Cystobacter fuscus: one gene and its partner. The main gene of each other region encodes a partner of the protein of the gene in region 2 in a complex. Links are inferred from orthologs where the notes say so. Each region holds a gene or a part of one and is shown on either strand. Other genes may lie near its edges.

What was found.
Region 1: the proteins of CYFUS_RS16460 (region 2) and CYFUS_RS07230 are in contact, whole or in part, in a cryo-EM structure (PDB 7NYH), measured with the Escherichia coli proteins. The link is inferred for Cystobacter fuscus from one-to-one orthologs.

Annotation. Positions count from the first base shown.
Region 1 is NZ_CP022098.1:1,727,693-1,736,810, forward strand. The notes cover bases 1-2,999. They hold CYFUS_RS07230 (NADH-quinone oxidoreductase subunit J), read right to left. Parts: upstream 1,757-2,999; coding sequence 1,244-1,756; downstream 1-1,243. Other genes in these bases: nuoL (NADH-quinone oxidoreductase subunit L), read right to left, coding at 1-823; nuoK (NADH-quinone oxidoreductase subunit NuoK), read right to left, coding at 870-1,181; nuoF (NADH-quinone oxidoreductase subunit NuoF), read right to left, coding at 1,753-2,999. In the rest of the region: more of nuoF, read right to left, coding at 3,000-3,087; nuoE (complex I 24 kDa subunit family protein), read right to left, coding at 3,114-3,602; CYFUS_RS07245 (TIGR02266 family protein), read left to right, coding at 3,707-4,462; CYFUS_RS07250 (serine/threonine-protein kinase), read left to right, coding at 4,526-5,983; phosphoserine phosphatase SerB, read left to right, coding at 6,005-7,207; CYFUS_RS07260 (general secretion pathway protein GspE), read right to left, coding at 7,214-8,050; CYFUS_RS07265 (DUF309 domain-containing protein), read left to right, coding at 8,093-8,452; CYFUS_RS07270 (CPXCG motif-containing cysteine-rich protein), read left to right, coding at 8,452-8,646; CYFUS_RS07275 (Hsp20/alpha crystallin family protein), read left to right, coding at 8,833-9,118. UniProt on the Escherichia coli protein: NDH-1 shuttles electrons from NADH, via FMN and iron-sulfur (Fe-S) centers, to quinones in the respiratory chain. The immediate electron acceptor for the enzyme in this species is believed to be ubiquinone.
Region 2 is NZ_CP022098.1:3,985,723-3,997,974, reverse strand. The notes cover bases 4,430-7,269. They hold CYFUS_RS16460 (complex I subunit 1/NuoH family protein), read left to right. Parts: upstream 4,430-5,057; coding sequence 5,058-6,482; downstream 6,483-7,269. Other genes in these bases: CYFUS_RS16455 (NuoI/complex I 23 kDa subunit family protein), read left to right, coding at 6,501-7,262; CYFUS_RS16465 (2Fe-2S iron-sulfur cluster-binding protein), read left to right, coding at 4,430-5,055. Outside these bases: CYFUS_RS16480 (adenylate/guanylate cyclase domain-containing protein), read left to right, coding at 1-1,275; CYFUS_RS16475 (NADH-quinone oxidoreductase subunit C), read left to right, coding at 1,347-1,874; nuoD (NADH dehydrogenase (quinone) subunit D), read left to right, coding at 1,913-3,178; more of CYFUS_RS16465, read left to right, coding at 3,175-4,429; CYFUS_RS16450 ((2Fe-2S) ferredoxin domain-containing protein), read left to right, coding at 7,416-7,775; CYFUS_RS16445 (adenylate/guanylate cyclase domain-containing protein), read right to left, coding at 7,783-10,356; CYFUS_RS16440 (hypothetical protein), read right to left, coding at 10,417-11,379; CYFUS_RS16435 (YtxH domain-containing protein), read right to left, coding at 11,490-11,765; CYFUS_RS16430 (hypothetical protein), read right to left, coding at 11,816-12,252. UniProt on the Escherichia coli protein: NDH-1 shuttles electrons from NADH, via FMN and iron-sulfur (Fe-S) centers, to quinones in the respiratory chain. The immediate electron acceptor for the enzyme in this species is believed to be ubiquinone.

The DNA of each region.
Region 1 (9,118 bases), 2.3 Mb from region 2 along the record:
CCGAGTTGGCCATCACCTCCAGCCCCTGGAAGGTCAGCGGGCCCTTCATCGCCAGGCCCTCGCGGAAGCGCACCTGGGCGGCCTCGGGGTTGATGCCCACCGGAGCGAAGTTGCTCGTGCTCGCCTGGCTGTTGAACGCCCCCACCAGCAACACGATGAGGAAGGAGCCGATGAGGAAGGCGAAGTCGCCGATGCGGTTGGCGATGAACGCCTTGCGGCCCGCCCACGCCTTGGCCGCGTCGGTGTACCAGAAGCCGATGAGCAGGTAGCTGGCGAGACCCACCCCCTCCCAGCCCACGAAGAGCAGGACGAGGTTGTCGGCGAGCACCAGCGTGAGCATCGCCGCGATGAAGAGGTTGAGGTAGGCGAAGTAGCGCCAGGGGCTCTCGTCGTGCTCCATGTAGCTCGTGGAGTACACGTGGATGAGGAAGCCCACGCCGGTGATGACCAGCAGCATGATGCCCGACAGGTGGTCCACCAGCAGAGCGAGGTTCACCCGGAAGTCACCGGCGGCGAACCAGATGCCGTAGTCGTACCCGAGCGCGTAGCGGATGGCGCTGGAGGAGAAGGCGTTCTCCATGGACACCGGCGTGCCGCCCGACGGCGCGTGGTTGACGCACCAGAAGGCCAGCACGGACAGCGCGAAGGAGCCGGCCACCATCGCGCACGCGATGAAGTTCACGTTGGCGCGGCCCAGCTTCTTGCCGAACACGCCGCACACGAACGCGCCCAGCAGCGGCAGTGCGATGATGAGCCACAACGACTGCGCGAAGACGGCGGGCTCCACCGGCGCGGTCATGAAGAATGACTTGAGGGCATCCATTGCTCTGAGGGCTCTCGTAGGGCGGGAAGGAAGGGGAGGGGGACCGTCAGTGCTTCATGGTCCGGATTTCTTCGATGTTGACGGTGCCTCGGCTGCGGAACACGGCGATGACGATGGCCAGCCCGATGGAGGCCTCCGCCGCCGCGACGGCGATCACGAAGAAGGCGGACACGTGGCCCGTGGCGTCGCCATTCAGCCGCGCGAAGGACAGGAACGTCAGGTTCGCCGCGTTGAGCATCAGCTCCACGCACATGAACACCACCAGGGCGTTGCGGCGCACCAGCACGCCGAACATGCCCAGGCAGAACAGGACGGCGGCGAGGACGAGGTAGTACTTGATGTCGACGGAGTGGACCATGACGCCGGGGGAAGGAGGGCGGACGCGGCCCGCCTTCTAGCAGAGGGTTGAAGGGGACGCGCTCAAATCCGCGACTTGGCCACCACCACCGCGCCCACCATGCCCACCAGCAGCAGCAGGCTGACGGCCTCGAAGGGCAGCAGCCATTGGGTGAAGATGGTCTGGCCGATGACCGCCAGGGTGCCAAAGCCCTGGCTCATCGCCTGGCTGCCCGTGAACGTGCTGGCCGATGGGATGCGCCAGATGGCCGTCACCAGCACCGCCAGCAGTCCCGCCGCCGCCACGCCTCCGGCCACGCGCGCCAGCGTCACCCGGGGGCCCGTCACGGTCGACTCGCCCAGGTTGAGCAGCATGATGACGAAGAGGAAGAGCACCATGATGGCGCCCGTGTAGACGAGCACCTGCAGCACCGCCACGGTGTGCGCCCACAGCAGCACGTAGATGCCGGCCAGGAAGAAGAAGGTGGCCACCAGCGACATGGCGGAGCTGATGGGGCTCTTGGCGACGATGACCATCACCGCCGACGCCACCGTCAGCAGGGCGAAGACTCCGAAGAGGACGTGCTCGATGCTCAAGACCAGTCTCCGAACGCGCCCCAGGGCTTGTCGCCGAACGGGCAGCGGTGCTCGCGGATGTGCGCCTCGAACTCGTCGCGGAAGCGCATGAGGAAGGAATGCGTCGGCAGCGCCGCGGCATCGCCCAGCGCGCAGATGGTGTTGCCCAGGCCGATGGGCGGGTAGGGCGCGATGGACGAGGCCACGTTGCTCAGCTGCTCCACGTCGCCCGGCTCGCCCCGGCCCTCCTCGATCTTGCGCAGGATGCGCGCCTGCCACGGGGTGCCCTCGCGGCACGGCGTGCACTGGCCGCACGACTCCTCGGCGTAGAAGCGCGCGATGCGCCACAGGCTGCGCACCATGCACGTGGTGTCATCCATGACGATGACGCCGCCGGAGCCCGCCATGCTCTGCTTCACCTTGAGCGCCTCGAACTCCATGGCGGTGTCCAGCTCGTCCGGGCTGAGGATGGGCGCCGACGAGCCCCCCGGCACCACCGCCTTCACCTTGCGCCCCGCGGGCAGGCCCTGGCCGTACTTGTCGTCGAAGATGAGCTGGTTGAAGGTCGTCTCCAGCGGCACCTCGTACACGCCCGGCCGGTTCACCGAGCCCGACAGGCACATGACGCGCGTGCCGCCCGACTTGTCCGTCCCCAGGCCCGCGTACCAGGCCGCGCCCCGGGTGAACACGTGCGGCACGCTCGAGAGCGTCTCCACGTTGTTGACCACCGTGGGGCTGCCGAACAGGCCCACCACCGCGGGGAAGGGCGGCTTGAGTCGCGGCCAGCCCTTCTTGCCCTCCAGGCTCTCCAGCAGCGCCGTCTCCTCGCCGCAGATGTAGGCGCCCGCGCCGCGCACCAGGTAGCAGTCCAGCGCGTAGTCCTTGCCCATCAGGCTCTTGCCGAAGATGCCCGCGGCGTACGCCTCCTTGATGGCCTGGTTGAGCCGCTCCGCCGGGAACTTGAACTCGCCGCGCAGGTACACGTAGCAGGTGTGCACGTTGAGCGCGTAGGACGCGATGGCAATGCCCTCCAGCAGCATGTGCGGATCATGCGTGAGGATGTTGCGGTCCTTGAAGGTCCCCGGCTCGGACTCGTCGCCGTTGACCGCGAGGTACTTGGGCTTGGGGTTGTCCTTGGGGACGAAGCTCCACTTGAGCCCGGTGGGAAAGCCCGCTCCGCCGCGCCCGCGCAGGTTGGACTTCTTCACCTCGTCGATGATCTGCGCGGGCGTCAGCTCCAGCGCCTTGGCGAGTCCCTGGTAGCCCCCGCGCTTCTTGTACGCGTCCATCGTCCACGACTGGGGCGTGCCCCACGCGGTCGAGATGACGGGTTCGAATGCCGTTGTCGCCATGAAATCAGGTTCCTTGATGGAGCGGGTCAGGAGAGCTTGTCGATCAACTCGTCGAGCTTGGCCCTCGAGAGGCTCTCGTGGTGGTCCTCATTGATTTGCAGGCACGGCGCGGTGCCGCACGAGGCCAGGCACTCCGTCTCGCGCAAGGTGAAGCGCTCGTTCGCCTCTCCGGCCTTCAACCCGAGCTTGTTCTCCAGGTGGGCGAGCATCTTCTCGGCTCCCCGGAGCGCGCAGGGCAGGTTGGTGCACACGTCGATGACGTACTTGCCGGGCTTCTTCAGGTGGTACATCACGTAGAAGCTGGCGACCTCATAGGCGCGCTCCGGCGTGACACCGAGGACCTGCGCGACGAGCTTGAGACCCTCGGGAGGCAACCACCCCTTGATGTCTTGCATCAACCGCAGCGCGGGAAGCATCGCGGCGCTCTTCCGGTCCGCGGGATAGTGCGACAGGATCTCCGCGATCTCCGTGTCGAACTTCTTCTGCTCTTCGGGGGTGAACAGGGACTCCGCCATGGCGGGGGGTTCGTAAGTCTCTGACGCCCGCGTTGTCAACATAAACCCTCGGCGCTACACTGCGCCGGCACCAGCAAAATTCCGAGCGATTTCAACCCCTTGTTATGAATCGGGGATCAGACGACCAGCGTGAAGGACCCCGAGTGCCGCTCGTGTTACGCGTGCGCTTTCCGGACCAGGCACGGATGACGGAGGTGACGGAGAACCTGTCACGAGGAGGAATCTTCGTGCAGACCGACCGTTCCTTCACCGTGGGCGAGTCCGTGGGGTTGGCACTTTCTTTCCCGGGGCTTCTGGATCCGGTAGAAGTCGTGGGAACGGTGGCGTGGGTCCGGCCCGTGTCGCCCGAAGCACCCGGGGGTGTCGGCATCCGGGTGCTCCAAGCGGAGGACCGGCAGCGATTGGGTGACATCTTGAGTGCGCCAGGACAGACCCGCGCGTCGGACCGGACGGCCGCCCCCGCGGAGGGCTATCGTGTCCTCATCGTCGAGGACAATCCCCACATCATCGAGATGTACAGCTACGTGCTCAAGAAGCTGGCGAGCGGCGAGCTGGCGGGACGGGTGCCCCTGGAGGTGCACTTCTCTCCCGATGGGCATCACGCGTTGCAGGCGCTGCGCTCCAGCCGCTTCAGCCTGGTGATGACGGACCTGTACATGCCGGTGATGGACGGCTTCGCGCTCATCGAGCGCATCCGCGCCGAGGAGGCGCTCAAGTCCATTCCCGTGGTGGCCATCTCCGCGGGTGGCCCCGAGGCGCGCGAGCGCGCCATGCAGCTCGGGGTGGACATCTACCTGCGCAAGCCCGTGCGCTTCCAGGAAGTGTTGGAGACGGTGAAGCAGCTGCTCCACATCCCCTGAAGTCCTCTTCCGTTCCTCTCCTCCATTGGTCCCGGTGGCGTGAGCGCGTAGAGTCGCGCCCCCATGCCCACGCCCGTCATCCAACGCGACACCATCTGCGGCGAGGCGCTGTTCATCCTCCAGAGCCTGAGGGAGAACGGCCGTCTGGGACGCTCGAACAAGCTGGCCGATGTGAAGGCCTCGCTCGAGCCGTCCGTTTCGCTGGAGTTCGACAGCTACTACCTCTTCCTGCGCAAGTACCACTACATCGCCCTGGACCCCCGGGAGGCGCAGCTGCGCCTGACCGACCTGGGCGAGCGCGTGGTGGACACCGGGATGCAGGACCAGTTCATCGCCGAGGTGGGGGAGTTCTTCGCCGAGCAACTGGGACTGGAGGCGCTCACCACCGAGGACACGGTCGCCCAGGCCCAGGCGCTCAAGCCTCCCCCCCCTCCCGATGACGAGTCGGAGGTCGCTCCCTCCGAGGTGCGGCCGTCCGCGGAGCCGCCGGCCCTGCCTCGCGCGCGTCCCGCCCAGGTCTCCACCGTGAGTGCGTCCCCCGCGGTGGAGCCGCCGGTTCCGGCCCCGTCTCCCGTGGCCAGCGCGCGCAACGAAGCCGTGCAGCTGCCGCCCCCCGCCGCGCCGGTGTCCCCGATGGCTTCCGCCTCGACTCCCGGCCCCAAGGCCGTGGAGGTGCTGGACCAGCGCTACCAGAAGCAGGAGGCCCTCGGCTCCGGTCCGCTGGGCATCGCGAGCAAGGGCCGCTTCAACGCGCTCGGGCTGGACGTCTGCATCAAGGAGCTCAAGGACATCTTCGGCTACTTCTCCTTCCTGCAGCGGGGCGAGGTGCTCAAGCGGCTCAAGCGCGAGCTGTGTGCCCAGGCCCAGGTGCGCCATCCGGGCATCGTCCAGGTGCTCGACCAGAACGTGGAGGCGGCGCGCCCCTACTACGTGCTCGAGTTGTTGCAGGGCAACCTCAAGTCCATGCTGGAGGAGGGGGGCGGCAAGGGCGTGCCCGTGTCCTTCGCGCTGCGCTGCTTCCTCCAAATGGCCTACGCGCTGCGCGCCGCGCACGCCGTGGGCCTCTCCCACCACAACCTCAAGCCGGAGAATGTCCTCTTCGACATCCACGGCAACGCGAAGCTCGGCGACTTCGGGCTGAGCCGCGTGGTGGAGCAGGATGCCTCCAAGGGGCTGCCCCAGGTCTTCGTGGGCGCCGGCGGCATGGTGTACCTGGCGCCGGAGCTCCTCCAGCCGCAGCGCGCGAAGGACGCGGGTCCCGCCTCCGATGTCTACGGGCTGGGCATCCTCCTCTACGAGATGCTCACCGGGCAGATTCCCGGCCGCCGCTCGCCCCTGCCTTCCGAGGTCAATCCCGAGGCGCCCTCCGGACTGGATGCGCTCTTCGACAAGATGACCCAGGACCGCGTGGACCAGCGCTACCCGGACCTCGACGCCCTGCTGGAGGACTTCTACAAGTCCCTCCCCGAGGCGCAGTTCCTCGCCAAGGGCGATCTCATCCTCTCCTCGGAGCCGCGGTAGTACCCCCCGGGCCGTGACACCATGACCTCCCCTTCCGCTTCGCACGAGTCCCTTCTCCTCACCCTCACCGGCAGGGACCATCCCGGCATCGCCTCGCGGCTGACGGGCCTGCTCGCCGACGCGGGCGCGGTGCTGCTCGACATCGAGCAGGTGGTGGTGCAGGGCCAGCTCACCCTGTGCCTGCTCGTGCGTGTGCCCGAGGGGCAGGACGTTCTCCAGCAACTGCGCTCCGCGGCCCAGGCGCTGGGCGTGTTCCTGGAGTCCCGAGCGGTGGGCGAGTCAGGAGCCCAGGCCGCAGCGTCTCCCAGCCGGCATGTCGTCACCGTGGTGGGTCGTTCCCTCGGCGCGCGCGAGCTGCACGCGGTGACCGGGTGCCTGGCCCGGCACGAGGCCAACATCGAGCGCATCCACCGCCTGTCCGAAGTGGAGCCCGGTTCGTTCGAGATCCACCTCGCCCTGCCGGCGAGCAAGGAGCCGGAGGAACTCCAGCGCTCCCTGCTGGAGCTGTCCATGGCCACGAGCGCCTTCGACGTGGCGTTGCAGCGCGAGAGCCTCTACCGGCGCGCCAAGCGCCTGGTGGTGATGGACATGGACTCCACGCTCATCCGCATCGAGGTCATCGACGAGCTGGCGCGGGCCCATGGCGTGGGCGAGCAGGTGTCGCGCATCACCGAGCGCGCCATGCACGGCGAGATGGACTACGACGAGTCGCTGCGTCAGCGCGTGGCGCTGCTCAAGGGGCTGGACGCGCGGGTGCTGCACGAGCTCGCCGCCCGCCTTCCCCTCACCGAGGGAGCGGAGACCCTCATCCGCGTGCTCAAGCGGCTGGGCTACCGCACCGCCATCATCAGCGGAGGCTTCTCCGTGGCGGCCGAGGCGCTCAAGGCCCGCCTGGGCATCGACTACGCCCACTCCAACCTGTTGGAGGAGGCGGACGGCAAGCTCACCGGCCGCACCCTGGGCGCCATCGTCAACGCGCGCCGCAAGGCGGAGCTGCTGGAGGACATCGCCCGGGCGGAGGGCATCCTGCTCGACCAGGTCATCGCCGTGGGCGATGGCGCCAATGACTTGTTGATGCTGGAGCGCGCGGGGCTGGGCATCGCGTTCCGCGCCAAGCCCAAGCTGCGCCAGGCGGCCGACACCTCCATCTCCGCGGGCGGCCTGGACACCATCCTCTACTTCCTGGGGCTCACGGCCCGCGAGCTGCGCGAAGTGGGGGAGTAGGGCGGTTCAGGGCGCGCGCATGCGGGCCGCCAGCTCCCGCTGCTGGATGTGTCCCTTCTCCAGCAGCAGCTCGAGCAGGGCGCGCAAGATCTTCGAGCTCTTCTCCTGGTTCACCTGCACGGCCTGCAACCGCTGCATCTCCTCGGCGGAGAACGTCTCGGCGGGAGAGGCGTTGAGGATTTCATCGAGCAGATCCGCGGCGCTCGAGCCGATGCTCGGACGCGGCGGCATGGGGGCGGGGTTCTGCCGGGCCGCGTTCTCGCGCGCCAGGTTCGGCGCGATGTCGGCGATGGACTTCCTCACCGTCTTGCCCGTCATGTCGACGATCTTGAACTCCTCCTCGTCTCCGGGCGTACCCGGGCGCCCGGTGGGCGCGGTGCGGGCGGTGGGGGAGACGGTGGGTTCCTGATTGCGGTAGTGCCGTTGGATGGCGTTCTGGATTTCCAGGTCGCCCGCCACCATCGGGATGACGCGGGTGCGGCTCAGTGCGGCCACCTGATCGATGGTCGCCAGGTCCGAGGGGTCCGCCATGGCCAGCACGAGCGTCTTGCCGTTGTCGCGCAGGGACACGGGGAAGATGCCCTTCTGCTCGGCCAGGTGGACGTCCAGCCTGGCGAGCGCGCCGGCATCCCTGGTGGTGCCCAACTGGACGCGCTGCATGCCGAAGCCCTCGGCGATCGCCTGGGTGAGGGTCTCCTCCGAGGCGATCCCCATGTCACTGATGATGCGCGAGAGGCGCCCACCCCATTGATCATGCTGGGCGAGCGCGCTGCGCAGCTGCATCTCGTCGAGGACACGGGCCTTGACGAGGATTTCTCCAATCCGGTTGCGAGGTGCGGCCATGACCTCCAGTCTACGAAGGAAGGAGCCTGGAGTCGCGTTTCGATGCCTCGTGCGTTCGCTACCTGTCTGGAGGAGGGGATGACGCTCTTCAACGCGGGCGCCTTCCACGCGGCCCATGAGGCGTGGGAGGAGGCCTGGCGGCACGAGCACGGCCCGCGCCGACTGTTGCTTCAAGGACTCATCCTCGCCGCGGCGGGCTGGCTCAAGCGCGACGCGGGCAACACTCGGGGCGCGTGGACACTCTTCTCGCGGGCCCTCGAGCGGATGGAGTCCCTGGCCCCCCTGTGCGAGGGCGTGGATGTGGACCGGTTGAGGCGGGACATCACCCGGTGGCGAGCGGGCGAGGGAGCCGACAGACCCCTGCTCGTCTGGCCGCTGGACGCCTCGGGAGGAGAGCGCTGATGCAGCCCTTCGCCGATGACTCGTTGCAGCTCTGCCCCTACTGTGGGGAGCAGGTGGAGGTGGCCGCCGATGCACTGGGGGTCGCCTCGGAGACGTACGTGGAAGACTGCCCGGTGTGCTGCCGGCCGTGGGTCGTGCGCGTCACGCGTGAGGACGGCGAGGTCTTCGTTTCCCTCGGGCGCGAGGACGATTGAGGCGGCGGTCCGAGGCGCGCGGCGCGCTTCCTTGACACGCTCCAAACCATGGTTCTCTTGGAGTTGTGAGAGGCGCGGCGCCCCCGAGAGCGAGGGCGCCGCGCGCGAGCAGACAACCCCTTTTCCGTTTCACCACAACCACGCGCCGTGGCTCCGCGAGGAGTCTGGCGCGCACAGGAGACGTCCATGCAAAGCCGTTGGAACCCGTTCGAGATGAGCAATGGTGCCGTGGCGCTGGGCCCTCTGGTCATGAGGGAGTTCGACCAGTTCTTCCGCGAGCGTCCGTCCGGCGCGCGTGAGTTCGCCCCCGCGGCGGACATCTACGAGACCGCCGAGGGCATCACCCTGCATGTGGACCTGCCGGGCCATGATGCGAAGTCCATCGAGGTGAAGGTGGAGAACGACACGCTCACCCTCAAGTCCGAGCGCAAGCGTCCGGAGTCGCTGAAGGACGAGGGCACCCGGCGTCTGG
Region 2 (12,252 bases):
GCGCTCGAGGCCGAACGCCAGCACAACACGGTACGACTGGCGCAGTTGCGCTGCCTCGGGGTGTCGCTCGTGCTGCTCGTCACGGTGTACCTGGGCGTGGGGCGGGGGCTGGCGGACTGGCGGGTGTACCTCGCGCCCTTCCTCGCCTACTGGCTGTGTACCGTCGCGTCACTCGCGGCGGTGGTGCGCTGGCCCCGGGTGGCGAGCTGGGCCGGGCTCTCCCTGGCGGTGGTGGATGTGCCCGCCATCTACTGGTTGCAGCACCTCGCCCTGCCCGTCTCCCCCTTCCCGGCGGGCGTGGCGGGCTTCACGCTCGGCCTCTACGCGTTCGTCATCGTCCTGTCCGCCCTGTCCATGCGCCTCGCGGTGCTCCTCTCGGTGACGGCCGTGGCGGCCCTGGCCGAGGTGCGGCTGCAGACCGAGGCCAGCGTGGGCACGGGCGCCCAGGTGGTGGCGGTGCTGGTGCTGGCGCTCACGGCGGGGGCCTCGCGCTACCTCTTCCACCGCATCCACGTGCTCGTCTCCGCGCTGACGCGCGAGGAACTCAAGCGCGCCCAGCTCGGCCGCTACTTCGCCCCCGCCGTCGCCGAGCGCTTGCAGGACCTGGCCTCCCCCGCGTCCCGGCCCGAGCTGCGCGAGGTGACGCTGCTGTTCGCGGACCTGCGCGACTTCACCGCGCTGAGCGAGCGGCTGTCGCCCGAGGCCGTGGTCACCCTGCTCAACGAGTACTACGGACACATGGTGGAGGTGGTGTTCCGCCATGGGGGCACGCTCGACAAGTTCATCGGGGACGCACTCATGGTGTACTTCGGTGCCCCCCTGCCCGAGCCCGAGCATCCCCGGCGCGCGGTGGCGTGTGCCCTGGAGATGGTGCGGGAGCTGGAGGTGGTCAACGCCCGGCGGGCGGCGCGGGGAGAGCCGGTGCTGCGCATGGGGGTGGGCCTGCACACCGGCCGGGTGGTGTTGGGCAACATCGGCTCCATGGCCCGACGTCTCGAGTACACCGCCATTGGCGACACGGTGAATCTGGCCAGTCGGATCGAGCAGCTCACCAAGCGGCACGGCACGCCGGTGCTGGTGTCCCGGGAGACGCGCGAGCAGGCGGGCGACGGCTTCCTGTGGAAGGAGCTTCCCCCCACGGCCGTGGCGGGCAAGCGCGAGCCGGTGTCCACGTTCATTCCCCTGGACCCCCGGGAAAACGCCGGGGTGGCGGCCCGCAAGCCCCGATCCGGAGAGCGCCGGCTTCTGTCTCGCGTAAGTGGCGAGGATGGCTAAGGGATTCCGTTGACGCCCCCCAAGGCGCGTCCTTATAACGCCCCGGATTCCCTAGCCAGCATCGAGGCCTCTTGAGCACCTTCGCACTCGACAGGGTCACTGCCCAGTTTCCGGAGGCGGTGGCGGAGCGCTATTTGGACCGCACGGGCGGCGCCTGGGCCGTCATCCACGCGGAGCACCTTCCCAAGGTGGCCGCCTTCCTCAAGCACGAGCTGGACTTCAAGCTCTTCGTGTCGATCGACGCGGTGGACCGGCTCCACCTGGCGGAGAACGATCCGCGCTTCGAGGTCGTCTACTTCATCAGCTCCCTGTCGCGCCGCGAGCACGTGCGCCTCAAGGTGCGGGTGAGCGAATCGCAGTTGGAGATTCCCTCGCTGGTGTCCGTGTTCAAGGGCGCCAACTGGTGGGAGCGCTTCGTGTGGGACTTCTACGGCGTGCGCTTCGCCGGACACCCGGACTTGCGCCGCGTGTTGCTCTACGAGGAGTTCCAGGGCCATCCCCTGCGCAAGGACTACGCCCTGCGCGACCGGCAGCCGCTCATTCCCGAGCGGCCCATCAAGGACATCTTCCGCGGCCCCGGTACCAGCGGCGTCTCCTGATCGCCCGCTCTTCCACCGGCCACGCCCTCGAGGACATCATGGCGGACCCCCACAAGCCCGCAGCCCATCCCCACCCCGACGTGCCCAACCCGGACACCGACGCCTATGCCCAGGAGTCGGAGCTGGAGGCGCACCTGCAGTCCAAGCCCATGTTCATCAACATGGGCCCCTCCCACCCCGCCATGCACGGCACGGTGCGCATGAAGGTGCACCTGGAGGGAGAGATCATCAAGAACGCCGACTGCGAGATCGGCTTCCTGCACCGCGGCTTCCAGAAGAGCTGCGAGAACGTCACCTGGACGCAGTGCCTGCCCTATACGGACCGGCTCAACTACGCGTCCCCGCTGATGAACAACTTCGGCTTCCTCAACGCCGTGGAGAAGCTCATCGGCCTGGAGATCCCCGAGCGCGCCCAGTACATCCGCGTCATCGGCTCGGAGCTGCACCGCATCCATGACCACCTCACGTGCGTGGCGGCGACGGGCATGGAGCTCGGAGGCTTCGCGCCCTTCCTCTTCGCCATGGAGGCGCGCGAGCTCATCATGGATCGGGTGGCCGAGCTGACGGGCGCGCGGCTGACCACCAGCTTCGGCCGCGTGGGCGGGCTCAACCGCGATCTGCCCGAGGGGTGGATCGAGCGGACCCTCAAGTCGCTGGACAAGATCCGCGAGCTGAACATCGAGGTGGAATCGCTCCTGTCGCGCAACCGCATCTTCGTGGACCGCATGAAGGGCACCGGCATCATCAGCGCCGAGGACGCCATCGACTACGGCTGGACGGGCCCGTGCCTGCGCGCCTGCGGCATCGACTACGACCTGCGCAAGACGCGGCCGTACTGGGTCTACAACCAGCTCGACTTCGACGTGCCGGTGGGTGAGCACGGCGACAACTACGACCGCTACCTCATGCGCATCGAGGAGATGAAGCAGTCGGAGCGCATCCTGCGCCAGGCGCTGGCGAAGATCCCCTCCGGGCCCATCATCGTGGACGACTGGCGCATCGCGCTGCCGCCCAAGCCCGAGGTGTACGGCACCATCGAGGGCGTCATCTCCCACTTCAAGCTGGTGATGGAGGGCATCCAGGTGCCCGCCGGCGAGGTCTTCGACGCCACCGAGTCCGCCAACGGCGAGCTCGGCTGGTACATCGTGAGCGACGGCGGCGGCCGGCCCTACAAGGTCCACGTGCGCGCGCCGGGCTTCCCCATCCTGTCCGCCGTGTCGTCCATCGTGACGGGCAACATGCTCGCGGACCTGATTCCCACGTTTGACACGATCAACATGATCGGCGGCGAGGTCGAGCAGTGAGCGACAACGACACCAAGAAGCCCACCGGCGACGCGCAGCCGCCCGTCAAGGGCGCGCCCACGGACACGCCCGCGGCGAAGATCGGCTCCGAGCCCTCCAATCCGCCCGCGGGCCCCAAGCTGGACACGCCGCCCGCCGCGCACAGCGCCCCCACCCCTCCGCCTCCGGCCGCCGCGGCGCCGCCTCCGGCGCCCAAGCCGCCCGGCCCGCCTCCGCCGAAGAACCCGGGCTTCGTCACGTGCACCATCGACGGCAAGGAAGTCATCGCCAAGCCGGGCACGAACATGATCGAGGCGGCGCGCAAGGTCGGCTCGATCATCCCCTACTTCTGCTACCACCCGCGCCTGTCCATCGCGGCCAACTGCCGCATGTGCTTCGTGGAGGCGTCCAACGCCCCCAAGATGGTGCCCGCGTGCCAGACGCCGCTCGCCGAGGGGCAGGTCATCAAGACCAACACCCCCAAGGTCAAGGAGCAGCAGCGCGCGGTGATGGAGTTCCTGCTGCTCAACCACCCGGTGGACTGCTCCATCTGTGACCAGGCCGGTGAGTGCAAGCTGCAGGACTACTACATGCGCTACGACTACCGCCCCTCGCGTCTGGAGGGGGCGAAGGTCCTGAAGAACAAGCGCAAGGTGCTCGGGCCCCGCGTGGTGATGGACCAGGAGCGCTGCATCCTGTGCAGCCGCTGCGTGCGCTTCATGAACGAGGTGGCCAAGGAGCCGCAGCTGGGCATCTTCGGCCGCGGCAGCCACGAGGTCGTCGACACGTTCCCCGGCAGCGAGCTGAGCAGCAACTACTCGCTCAACACCGTGGACATCTGCCCGGTGGGCGCGCTGCTCGGCCGCGACTACCGCTTCCGCGCCCGCACGTGGTTCCAGTCCGCCGCGCCCTCGGTGTGCACCGGGTGCTCGCGCGGCTGCAACACCTACGCGGACTTCATGGGCCAGGAGACGTACCGCTACCGCCCGCGCGAGAACGAGGCCGTCAACAAGAGCTGGATGTGCGACCACGGCCGGCTCACGTACAAGGGCCTCAACCTGGGCCGCGTGCTCAACGCCGTGGTGGGCCGCCAGCAGGGCGGCACCGCCCGTCCCGAGGTGGCGCGCAAGGAGGCCATCCAGGCCGCGGGCCGCGCGCTCGCGGACGCCAAGGGCAAGGTGGCCGTGCTCGCCTCGCCCGTGGCCTCCAACGAGGATCTGCTCGCCGCGCTCACCTTCGCCAAGACGACGCTGGGCGTGCGTGAGGTGTACGTGGGTGGCCGCCCGCAGGGCGAGGCCGACCACTACCTGCTCACGGCCGACCGCAACCCCAACCGCAAGGGCCTGGAGCTCATCGCCCAGGGCCTGGAGCTCAAGCTCCAGCCGTTCGAGGCGCTCGTGCAGGGCATCGACGGCGGCAAGGTGAAGGCGCTCTACGCCGTGGGCAGCGAGGTGCCCGGAAGCGAGGCCACCTTCGCCCAGACGGCGGCGAAGCTGGACACCTTCGTGGTGCAGGCGACGAACGAGTCGCCCCTCACCGCGCAGGCCACCGTGCTGCTGCCGGCCTCCGCGCACGTGGAGTACGACGGCTCGTTCGTGCAGGTGGACGGGCTCGTGCAGCGCTTCCGCAAGGCCTACCCCTCCAAGGGCGAGGCCGTGCCGCACGCGCAGCTCGTGGCGGAGCTCACGCGGGAGCTGGGGGGCAGCACCTCCTGGACGACCACGCGCGAGGCCTTCCGCGAGCTGGGCAAGGCCGTGCCCGAGTTCGCCTCGTTCGACTGGGACAAGGCGGCTCCGCCCGATCGGGAGAAGCCTGGCATCAATCCGCTGCCGTCCGGTGCCGACGGTCGGCCAGCGGGCTACCGTGAGTTCGGCGCTCCCAGGGTTCGAGGTCTCTGACAATGAAGCGCGTTCTCGCCATGCTCACCATGCTCGCCGTCTTCATCGGCCTGTACGCCGTGATGACGGGCGTCGCCTACGTCCTGGGCGGCCTCGTGGAGAAGGAGCTCTTCACCGGCGCCAGCCGGATCGTCAACATGCTCATCCTCATGCTCGCCGTGGTGATGGGCACCGCCGCCCTGCTCACCATGGCCGAGCGCAAGTGGAGCGCGCTGATGCAGGATCGCATCGGTCCGAACCGCGCGCGCATCGATCTGCCCCTGCTGCGCGACACGGCCCTGGGCGGCATCCCCCACTTCCTCGCCGACGGCGCGAAGATGCTGTTCAAGGAGGATCACCTCCCGGCGGCGGCCAACAAGCTGCTCTACAACCTGGGCCCCATGCTGGCCTTCGGGCCGGCGTTCGCCCTGTTCGCCGTGGTGCCCTCGGGCCCCAGCGTGTCGGTGTTCGGCCAGCACGTGGACATGGTCGTGGCCACGCCCGACTTCGGCATCCTCTACGTGTTCGCCATCGCCTCGCTGGCGGTGTACGGCACGTCGCTCGCGGGCTGGTCCTCCAACAACAAGTTCGCCCTGCTCGGCGGCGTGCGCGCCTCCTCGCAGATGATCTCCTACGAGGTCGCGCTCGGCCTGTCGCTGGTGGGCCTGATGATGGCCTTCTCCACGGTGCAGCTGCCCGCCTTCGTGGGCAACGTGGCCAATGAGCTCGGCCTGGGCGGCGAGGCCACGGGCCAGGCGCGCTACCTCTGGTCCACGAACGTGGGCGGCTTCGACATCGGCATCCCCGCGTGGGGCTTCCTCCTGCAGCCGCTCGGCTTCTTCATGTTCTTCGCCGCGGCCTTCGCCGAGACCAAGCGCGCCCCCTTCGACAGCCCCGAGGGCGAGTCGGAGATCATCGGCTACTTCGTCGAGTACTCGGGCATGAAGTTCGGCCTGTTCATGATCTCCGAGTTCGTGGAGGTCGTGATCCTCGCCGGCATCATCACCGCGTTGTTCTTCGGCGGCTACCACCTGCCCTTCGGTGGAGAGTGGCTGTCCAACCTGCCCGTCATGAAGGAGCATGGCTGGCTGTACGGCACCATTCTCGGCACGGTGTTCTGGGTGAAGACGCTGTTCTTCATCTGGTTGCAGCTGATGATCCGCTGGTCCTTCCTGCGCTTCCGCTACGATCAGATCCAGACGCTGGGCTGGAAGATCCTCCTGCCGCTGGGCCTGATCAACGTGTTCGTCACGGGCGCGCTCATCCTCTGGGATCCCTCGCTGCGCTACCTCGCCCTCTTCGGCATGTTGCAGATCGGCGTGCTGGTGGCCCTGACGACGTCCTCGGCCTCGAAGGAGGAGGACACGCACGGCACCGGGCTGGCGGCCCCGTCGGCGCCCACTTCGGCCGGAGTGCACGCGCGTGCCTCCACGGCCTCCTCGCACTAGTCGGAGCGAACAGTCACCATGGCTTACAACGCATCCCAGGATCCCCGCACCGACATCCGCGAGCGGACCTATCTGCCGGAGCTGCTCCGCGGCCTGGCCATCACCACCCGGCACTTCCTCCGCAACCTCTTCGGGACGCGCGAGACCCAGACGCCCTTCGAGGAGCGCACCGGCACCAGCCTGGTGACCACGGTGCAGTACCCCGAGGAGAAGATCCCCTATCCCCCGGGCTACCGCGGACTGCACCGGCTGGTGCCGCGCGACGATGGCAAGCCGCGCTGCGTGGCCTGCTACATGTGCGCCACCGTCTGCCCGGCCCAGTGCATCTACATCGAGGCGGGCGAGTACCCGGTGGACTCCGCGGATCAGAGCTCGCGCGTCATCGAGAAGTACCCCACCCAGTTCGTCATCGACGAGCTGCGCTGCATCGTGTGCGGCCTGTGCGTGGAGGCGTGCCCCAAGGACGCCATCCGCATGGACACGTACGTGCACACCCCGCCCGAGTACAACCGGCAGGGCTTCGTCTACGACATCCCCAAGCTGCTCAAGGGGCCCGCGGTGTCCCACCCGTCGGATCCCTGGAACAAGCGCTCGGACTCGAAGCAGCCGGCCCACGCGCACAAGGAGGCCCACACCCGCATCGGCGAGGGCCACGATCACGGCCACCCGGCCCATGCGCAGGCGCTGACCTCGGGCCACGCGGAGCCGGCTCCCGTCGCCAACGGCCGCACCGTCGTCTCCAACGACGGCCCCGTGCCGGTGACGAAGTTCCTCAAGTAGTCCCCAGGCGTCCAGAGGCGCCCTCCGCCGGCCCGCCCCCTCCGCCCTCGCGCGGCGGACGGCGGGCCGGTGTCATTCCAGCCGTGCGCAGCCCCTCGCCGGCCGCACGGCCCTTTCCCCCACCTCGGCAACTCCCATAGGGTGGGCCTTCCTATGAAGCGCTACCGCCTCTCCGTGTGTAAGGGCTCGAGTTGCAAGGCCGGTGGCTCCGACGCCGTGGCCCAGGCCGCCCGCGAGGAGCTGTCCGCCCGCTCCCTCCAGCCGCGCTGCGAACTCTACCGCGGGGGCTGCTACGGCTTCTGTCACATGGGGCCCAACGTCGTCATCCGCGAGGAGACGGGCCGCAAGAGGGATCCCCTCTCGCCCGAGGACTACCAGCTCATGGGCTGGGAGGGCGAGGCGTACTACTCACACATGACGCCGGAGAAGATGCGGCGCGTGGTGGCCGAGCACATCGCTCAGGACAAGCCCGTCATCGAGCTGTTCGGCCACCCCGAGGAAGCGGAAGGCTAGCGCCGGCTCACGGCCCTTCGAGCACGAACACGCCGTCCCAGTCCTCCGCCGGGCGCTTCTGGGCGAAGACGCGGCAGCGCTCGATGTAGACACGCGCCACCGGATCCTGGAACTCCTCCACGCTCCGGGTGAACAGCGCCAGCGCCTCGTCGAAGCGCCGCTCGTGGTACGCGGTGAGCGCCTGCTCGTGCAGCGACAGGTGGGCCTGGGCCGCGGCCTGCACCTCGCCCTTGCGGCCCACCAGCTCGTGCAGACGCGTGGACTCGGTGCGCCCCTTGGGGCGGACCCGATCCACCTCGCGGAAGACGTAGCCGTCCTGGGCCAGGCGCGCCACGCCGTCGCCCACGAGCACGAAGGTGCCGTAGCCGCGGTTGAGCCCCTCCAGGTACATGGAGAACTTCACCGAGCGGCCCAGCACCGAGTACTTCGACTCGAGCGCGCTGCCCATGCCGCCCACCAGCACCTCGCCGCTGTCGATGCCGATGCGGCACTGCACCGCGTGGCCGTACGTCTTCGTCCAGTACTCCTGGCGCGCGAGCAGCGTGGAGCGCACCACCAGGGCGGCCTCGCAGGCGTGGTGGGCGTGGCGCTCGGTGCGCACGGGCGCGCCCCAGAAGGCCATCACCGCGTCCCCCATGTACTTGTCCACCTGCCCGCGCGTGGCGCGCACCACGTCCGTCACTTCCGTCAGGTACTCGTTGAGGAACTGCACGAGCCGCTCGGGGGGCAGCTCGCCGGACAGCCGCGAGAAGCCGTCCAGGTCGCAGAAGAAGACCGTCACCTCGCGCAGCTCCGGACGGGTGAGCTGGCGCAGGTCGCGCGTGACGAGCCGCGCCACCTCGGGGCTCACGTAGCGGCCGAGCACGTCGGTGATGAAGTGGCGCAGCTGCTGCTCGCTGCGCGAGGCCTGGACGATGGTGAAGAGGAAGGTGAGGCCCATGGCCAGCAACGGGCCCACCATGGCCACCCACAAGAGCCGGTGGACGAAGACGTACCAGGCCCCCACGGCATAGCCCACCCCCACCGCCGCCATGACGAACAGGTACAGGAACGCGTCCCCCGAGGAGCGCAGGCCCCGGTTGACGGTGAGCGCGACGAAGGCGCCCAGAAGCGCCATGCCGAGCGTCAACCCCAGGTCCCACCGCCGCGTGGCGCGCGAGAGGCTCTCGGACTGCAACAGGTTCACCAGCGACTGCGCGAGCACCGCGCCCGTGGGCGTGTGCTCGCCAATGGGGGTGTGCAGGAAGTTCATGGCCCGGCGCGAGGTGTTGCTGAAGACGATGAGCCGACCGTCGATGTCGTGGGCGGCGCGCGGCGGCACCCCCTCGCTCACGGCGAAGAAGTTGAGCAGCACGTTCCACGCGGGAATGGCCCGGGCCACCGAGCCGCGCGAGCCGCGCCCCACCTCCGCCGCGTCCCAGCGGATGAGGCTGTAGCCGGACTCGTCCATGGGCAACGAGAAGCGCTCGCCCACGTACAGCCGCCCGTCCGCGTAGCGCAGCTCGCGCGTGTTCGCCTGGAGCATCGCCGCCACCAGGGGCATGGAGGGCAGCACGTGCCGGTTGCCGTCCCGGCTGCGGTAGCTCACCAGGTGCGGCACGGCCCGCACCACGCCGTCGGGATCCGCCGGCAGGGTGATGGCGCCATAGAGGCTCGCCGCGCCGAGCAGCGGCGCCACCGGGTGCTCCACCTGCCGCACCTCCGCCAGCTGCGACGCGTCCAGCCCCTCCACCTTCACCTCGGCGAGCGAGATGAAGAGCTCGAGTGGCCCCACCCGGTACACGTCGTCGGAGATGCGCCGCTCCTGGATGCGCGGGGGCTCGCGAACACCCTGCGCCAGTGCCACCCGCTGGCCCTCCTGCTCGCTGGCCACGCCCGCCCACACCTCCACCCCGTCCTTGCCGGGCAGGAGGAACGCCGGGCGCTGGTCGGCGAGGATCTTCTGCACCCGGCCACGTGCCTCGGCCTCGGTGGGTGAGGTGCCGAGCCGGACGCGGTACGGCCACAGCCGGCTGCCCGGCGGCACGCCCCGATCCGCGGACCACGAGAAGGCCAGCACCGACTTCCGGGGGACCTCGTCCAGGAGCGAGCGGAACACCCGGTCATCGTCCCGCTCCTCCTGGCCCGGCGCGCCCGGCAAGAGGGGGGCGCGGGGACTGCGCTCCGTGAAGGGCAGATCGAGCAACACCAACTCGGCGCCCTCGTCGAGCAGCCGCTTCGTCAAGCCCCCGAGGATCTCCCGGGACCAGGGGTAGGAGTCGATGCCCGCGTGCTCGTCCTGGCGCGCCTCGGCGAGCGTCTCGTCGTCGAGCGCCACCACCACCACGCGATCCGAGCGCGAGCCCCGCGCGCCCAGCGAGCGCGCGCGCCAGTCATAGGTGACGTTCTCGGCGGCCTGGAGCCACGACGCCGGGCGCGCGAGCAGCGCGAGCGGAGGGGCTTCCTCGGAGAGCCGCGCGCGCGGGACGCGGTAGTAGACGAGCAGCCCGAGGATGACGCCGAAGAGCGTGGCCTGCAGGAGCGAATAGCCGAGCCGTTGCAGGAAGCGGAGGCCGGTGGAGTAGATGGGAAGGCTGCGCACGGGAGGCGCGAAGATAGCGCGTCCCGCCCACGACCCCAGCCCGCAAGAGCACCGGGACGCTCAGCCCGCCTCCACCTCGAGCACGATCTGGCCCTGGAGGTTGAGCCGCAACAGATGCCCGGCGAAGCGCTCGGACTCCTCGCGCGAGAGGATGGCGCGGAACGCACCGCCCTCGGCCACCTCCACCTCCATCACCGGCCCGCGCTGCAGCAGGCGGAAGAAGTCCTCGCCGCCGCCGGGACGGGGCACGAAGACGGGCAGGAAGCCCTTGACGGGCAGCACCTCCCCGGGCGAGCGCAGCCGTGCTTCCAGGGCGGACGGCTCCGGACGCACCTCGTGGGGCGCCACCCCCTCCTCCGCGTAGAGCGGCGCGGGCGGCAGCGACACGTCGTCCGTGGAGTCGTCGAAGAGAAAGCCGTGGCGCGAGGGGATGCGCCCGGTGAAGAGGTAGAGCAGGAGCACGGGGGTGTCCCCGCTCACGCGCTCCACGTGGAGGACGGCGCGCGTGGCGCCCACCTTGCGCAGCAGCAGGCGCAAGCGCGGAGGCGCCGCGGCCAGGTGGCGCCGCACCCGCTCCCTCACCGTGGTGCGCCACTCCTCGAAGGCGGAGAGGTGGCGCTGCTCGCTGTCGGCCTGCTCCCGCGCGAGCGCCTCCTTCGCCCGCGCCAGCTTCTGCTCCGCCTGTCCGAGGAAGTCGCGCAGGGGGCCCTCCCCGGCCACGAGCGCCGACCCCGCGGGCGCCGCTTCCACCGCGGCCGGCTCCACCGCGGCGCCCTGCTGCGTCGAGGCCTGCCGGACCGCGCCCACCAGGAACGAGCCCTGTTGATCCAGCCGCTCGAACTCCCGCTGGTAGTGCTCGCGCTCGGCGAGGAATTCCCGCCGCGACTCGCTCCACGCGTCGTAGGCGGACTCCAGCGTTTCCAGGCCATGGGTCCGGGCCAGGAGCCGCTCCTGGGCGGGGGATACCCGGGGCAGCTCCCTGGGGGTATCCCGGCGAGGCTCTTCGTCGTCGCGCGATGTCACGCCCTGACCTTTCGCATGAAAAAGCCCGAGGGGCGACCCGCTTCGAGCGGATCGCCCCTCCCATGGCCGCCAGCCGGGTGGCGCTGGCGGCGTCCGGACGTGCCTGGACGTCAGACGTTGCGGGTCGCGGCCTCGGTGCGGCTCTGGCCGGTGGCGTTGGCCAGGGCGTCCTGGCCCTCGCGCAGGCGGTTGCGCAGGTCATCGCGCAGCTGGGCGCCGGGCTTGGGGGCGATCAACAGGCCGAGGCCCGCGCCCAGCAGGATGCCCACGGAGAAGGCGCCCAGGGTGGGCAGCAGCCAATCCGCGGGACCCTTCTTGGTCTCCAGCCCGAGCAGATCGAGCACATCATCCTTGCTGAAGTTCTTCAGATCACTGGCATTGAACATGGGGGGCTCCGTATGCGGCGAGAGGAAGAAACGGATGAAACCTACGGCTCCTAGTGGCCCTGGGAACGCGCCGGGCCGCCCGAGGGCGAGCCCTGCATGTCCGCCACCCGGCTGGCGCCCGCCTCGACGCCGCGCATGGCGGCCTCGGCGATGCCGAGCAGCTCGTCCTTGACCATGGGCAGCGCGGCCAGCCGCACGCCCAGGCGCAGCAGCCGCCCGGTGGTGCGGGTGAACAGCCCGCCTCCCAGCACATAGCCCACGCCCACGGCGGCGGCCACCATCAGGTACGGATGGCGCTCCACGCGGCCAGCCAGGTCCATGGAGTCACGCAGGTCCGTCACCGCGCCGCGCGCGTTGTCCCACAGGTGCTGGGCGTCCGAGCCGATCTGATCCACCCGCTGGCCGAATCCCGAGCCCTGGTTGTTGGAGGACTGGCCACCGTTGCCCGAGGGACCGCCGTCGCCAGAGCTGCTCTGGAAGGTCGTCA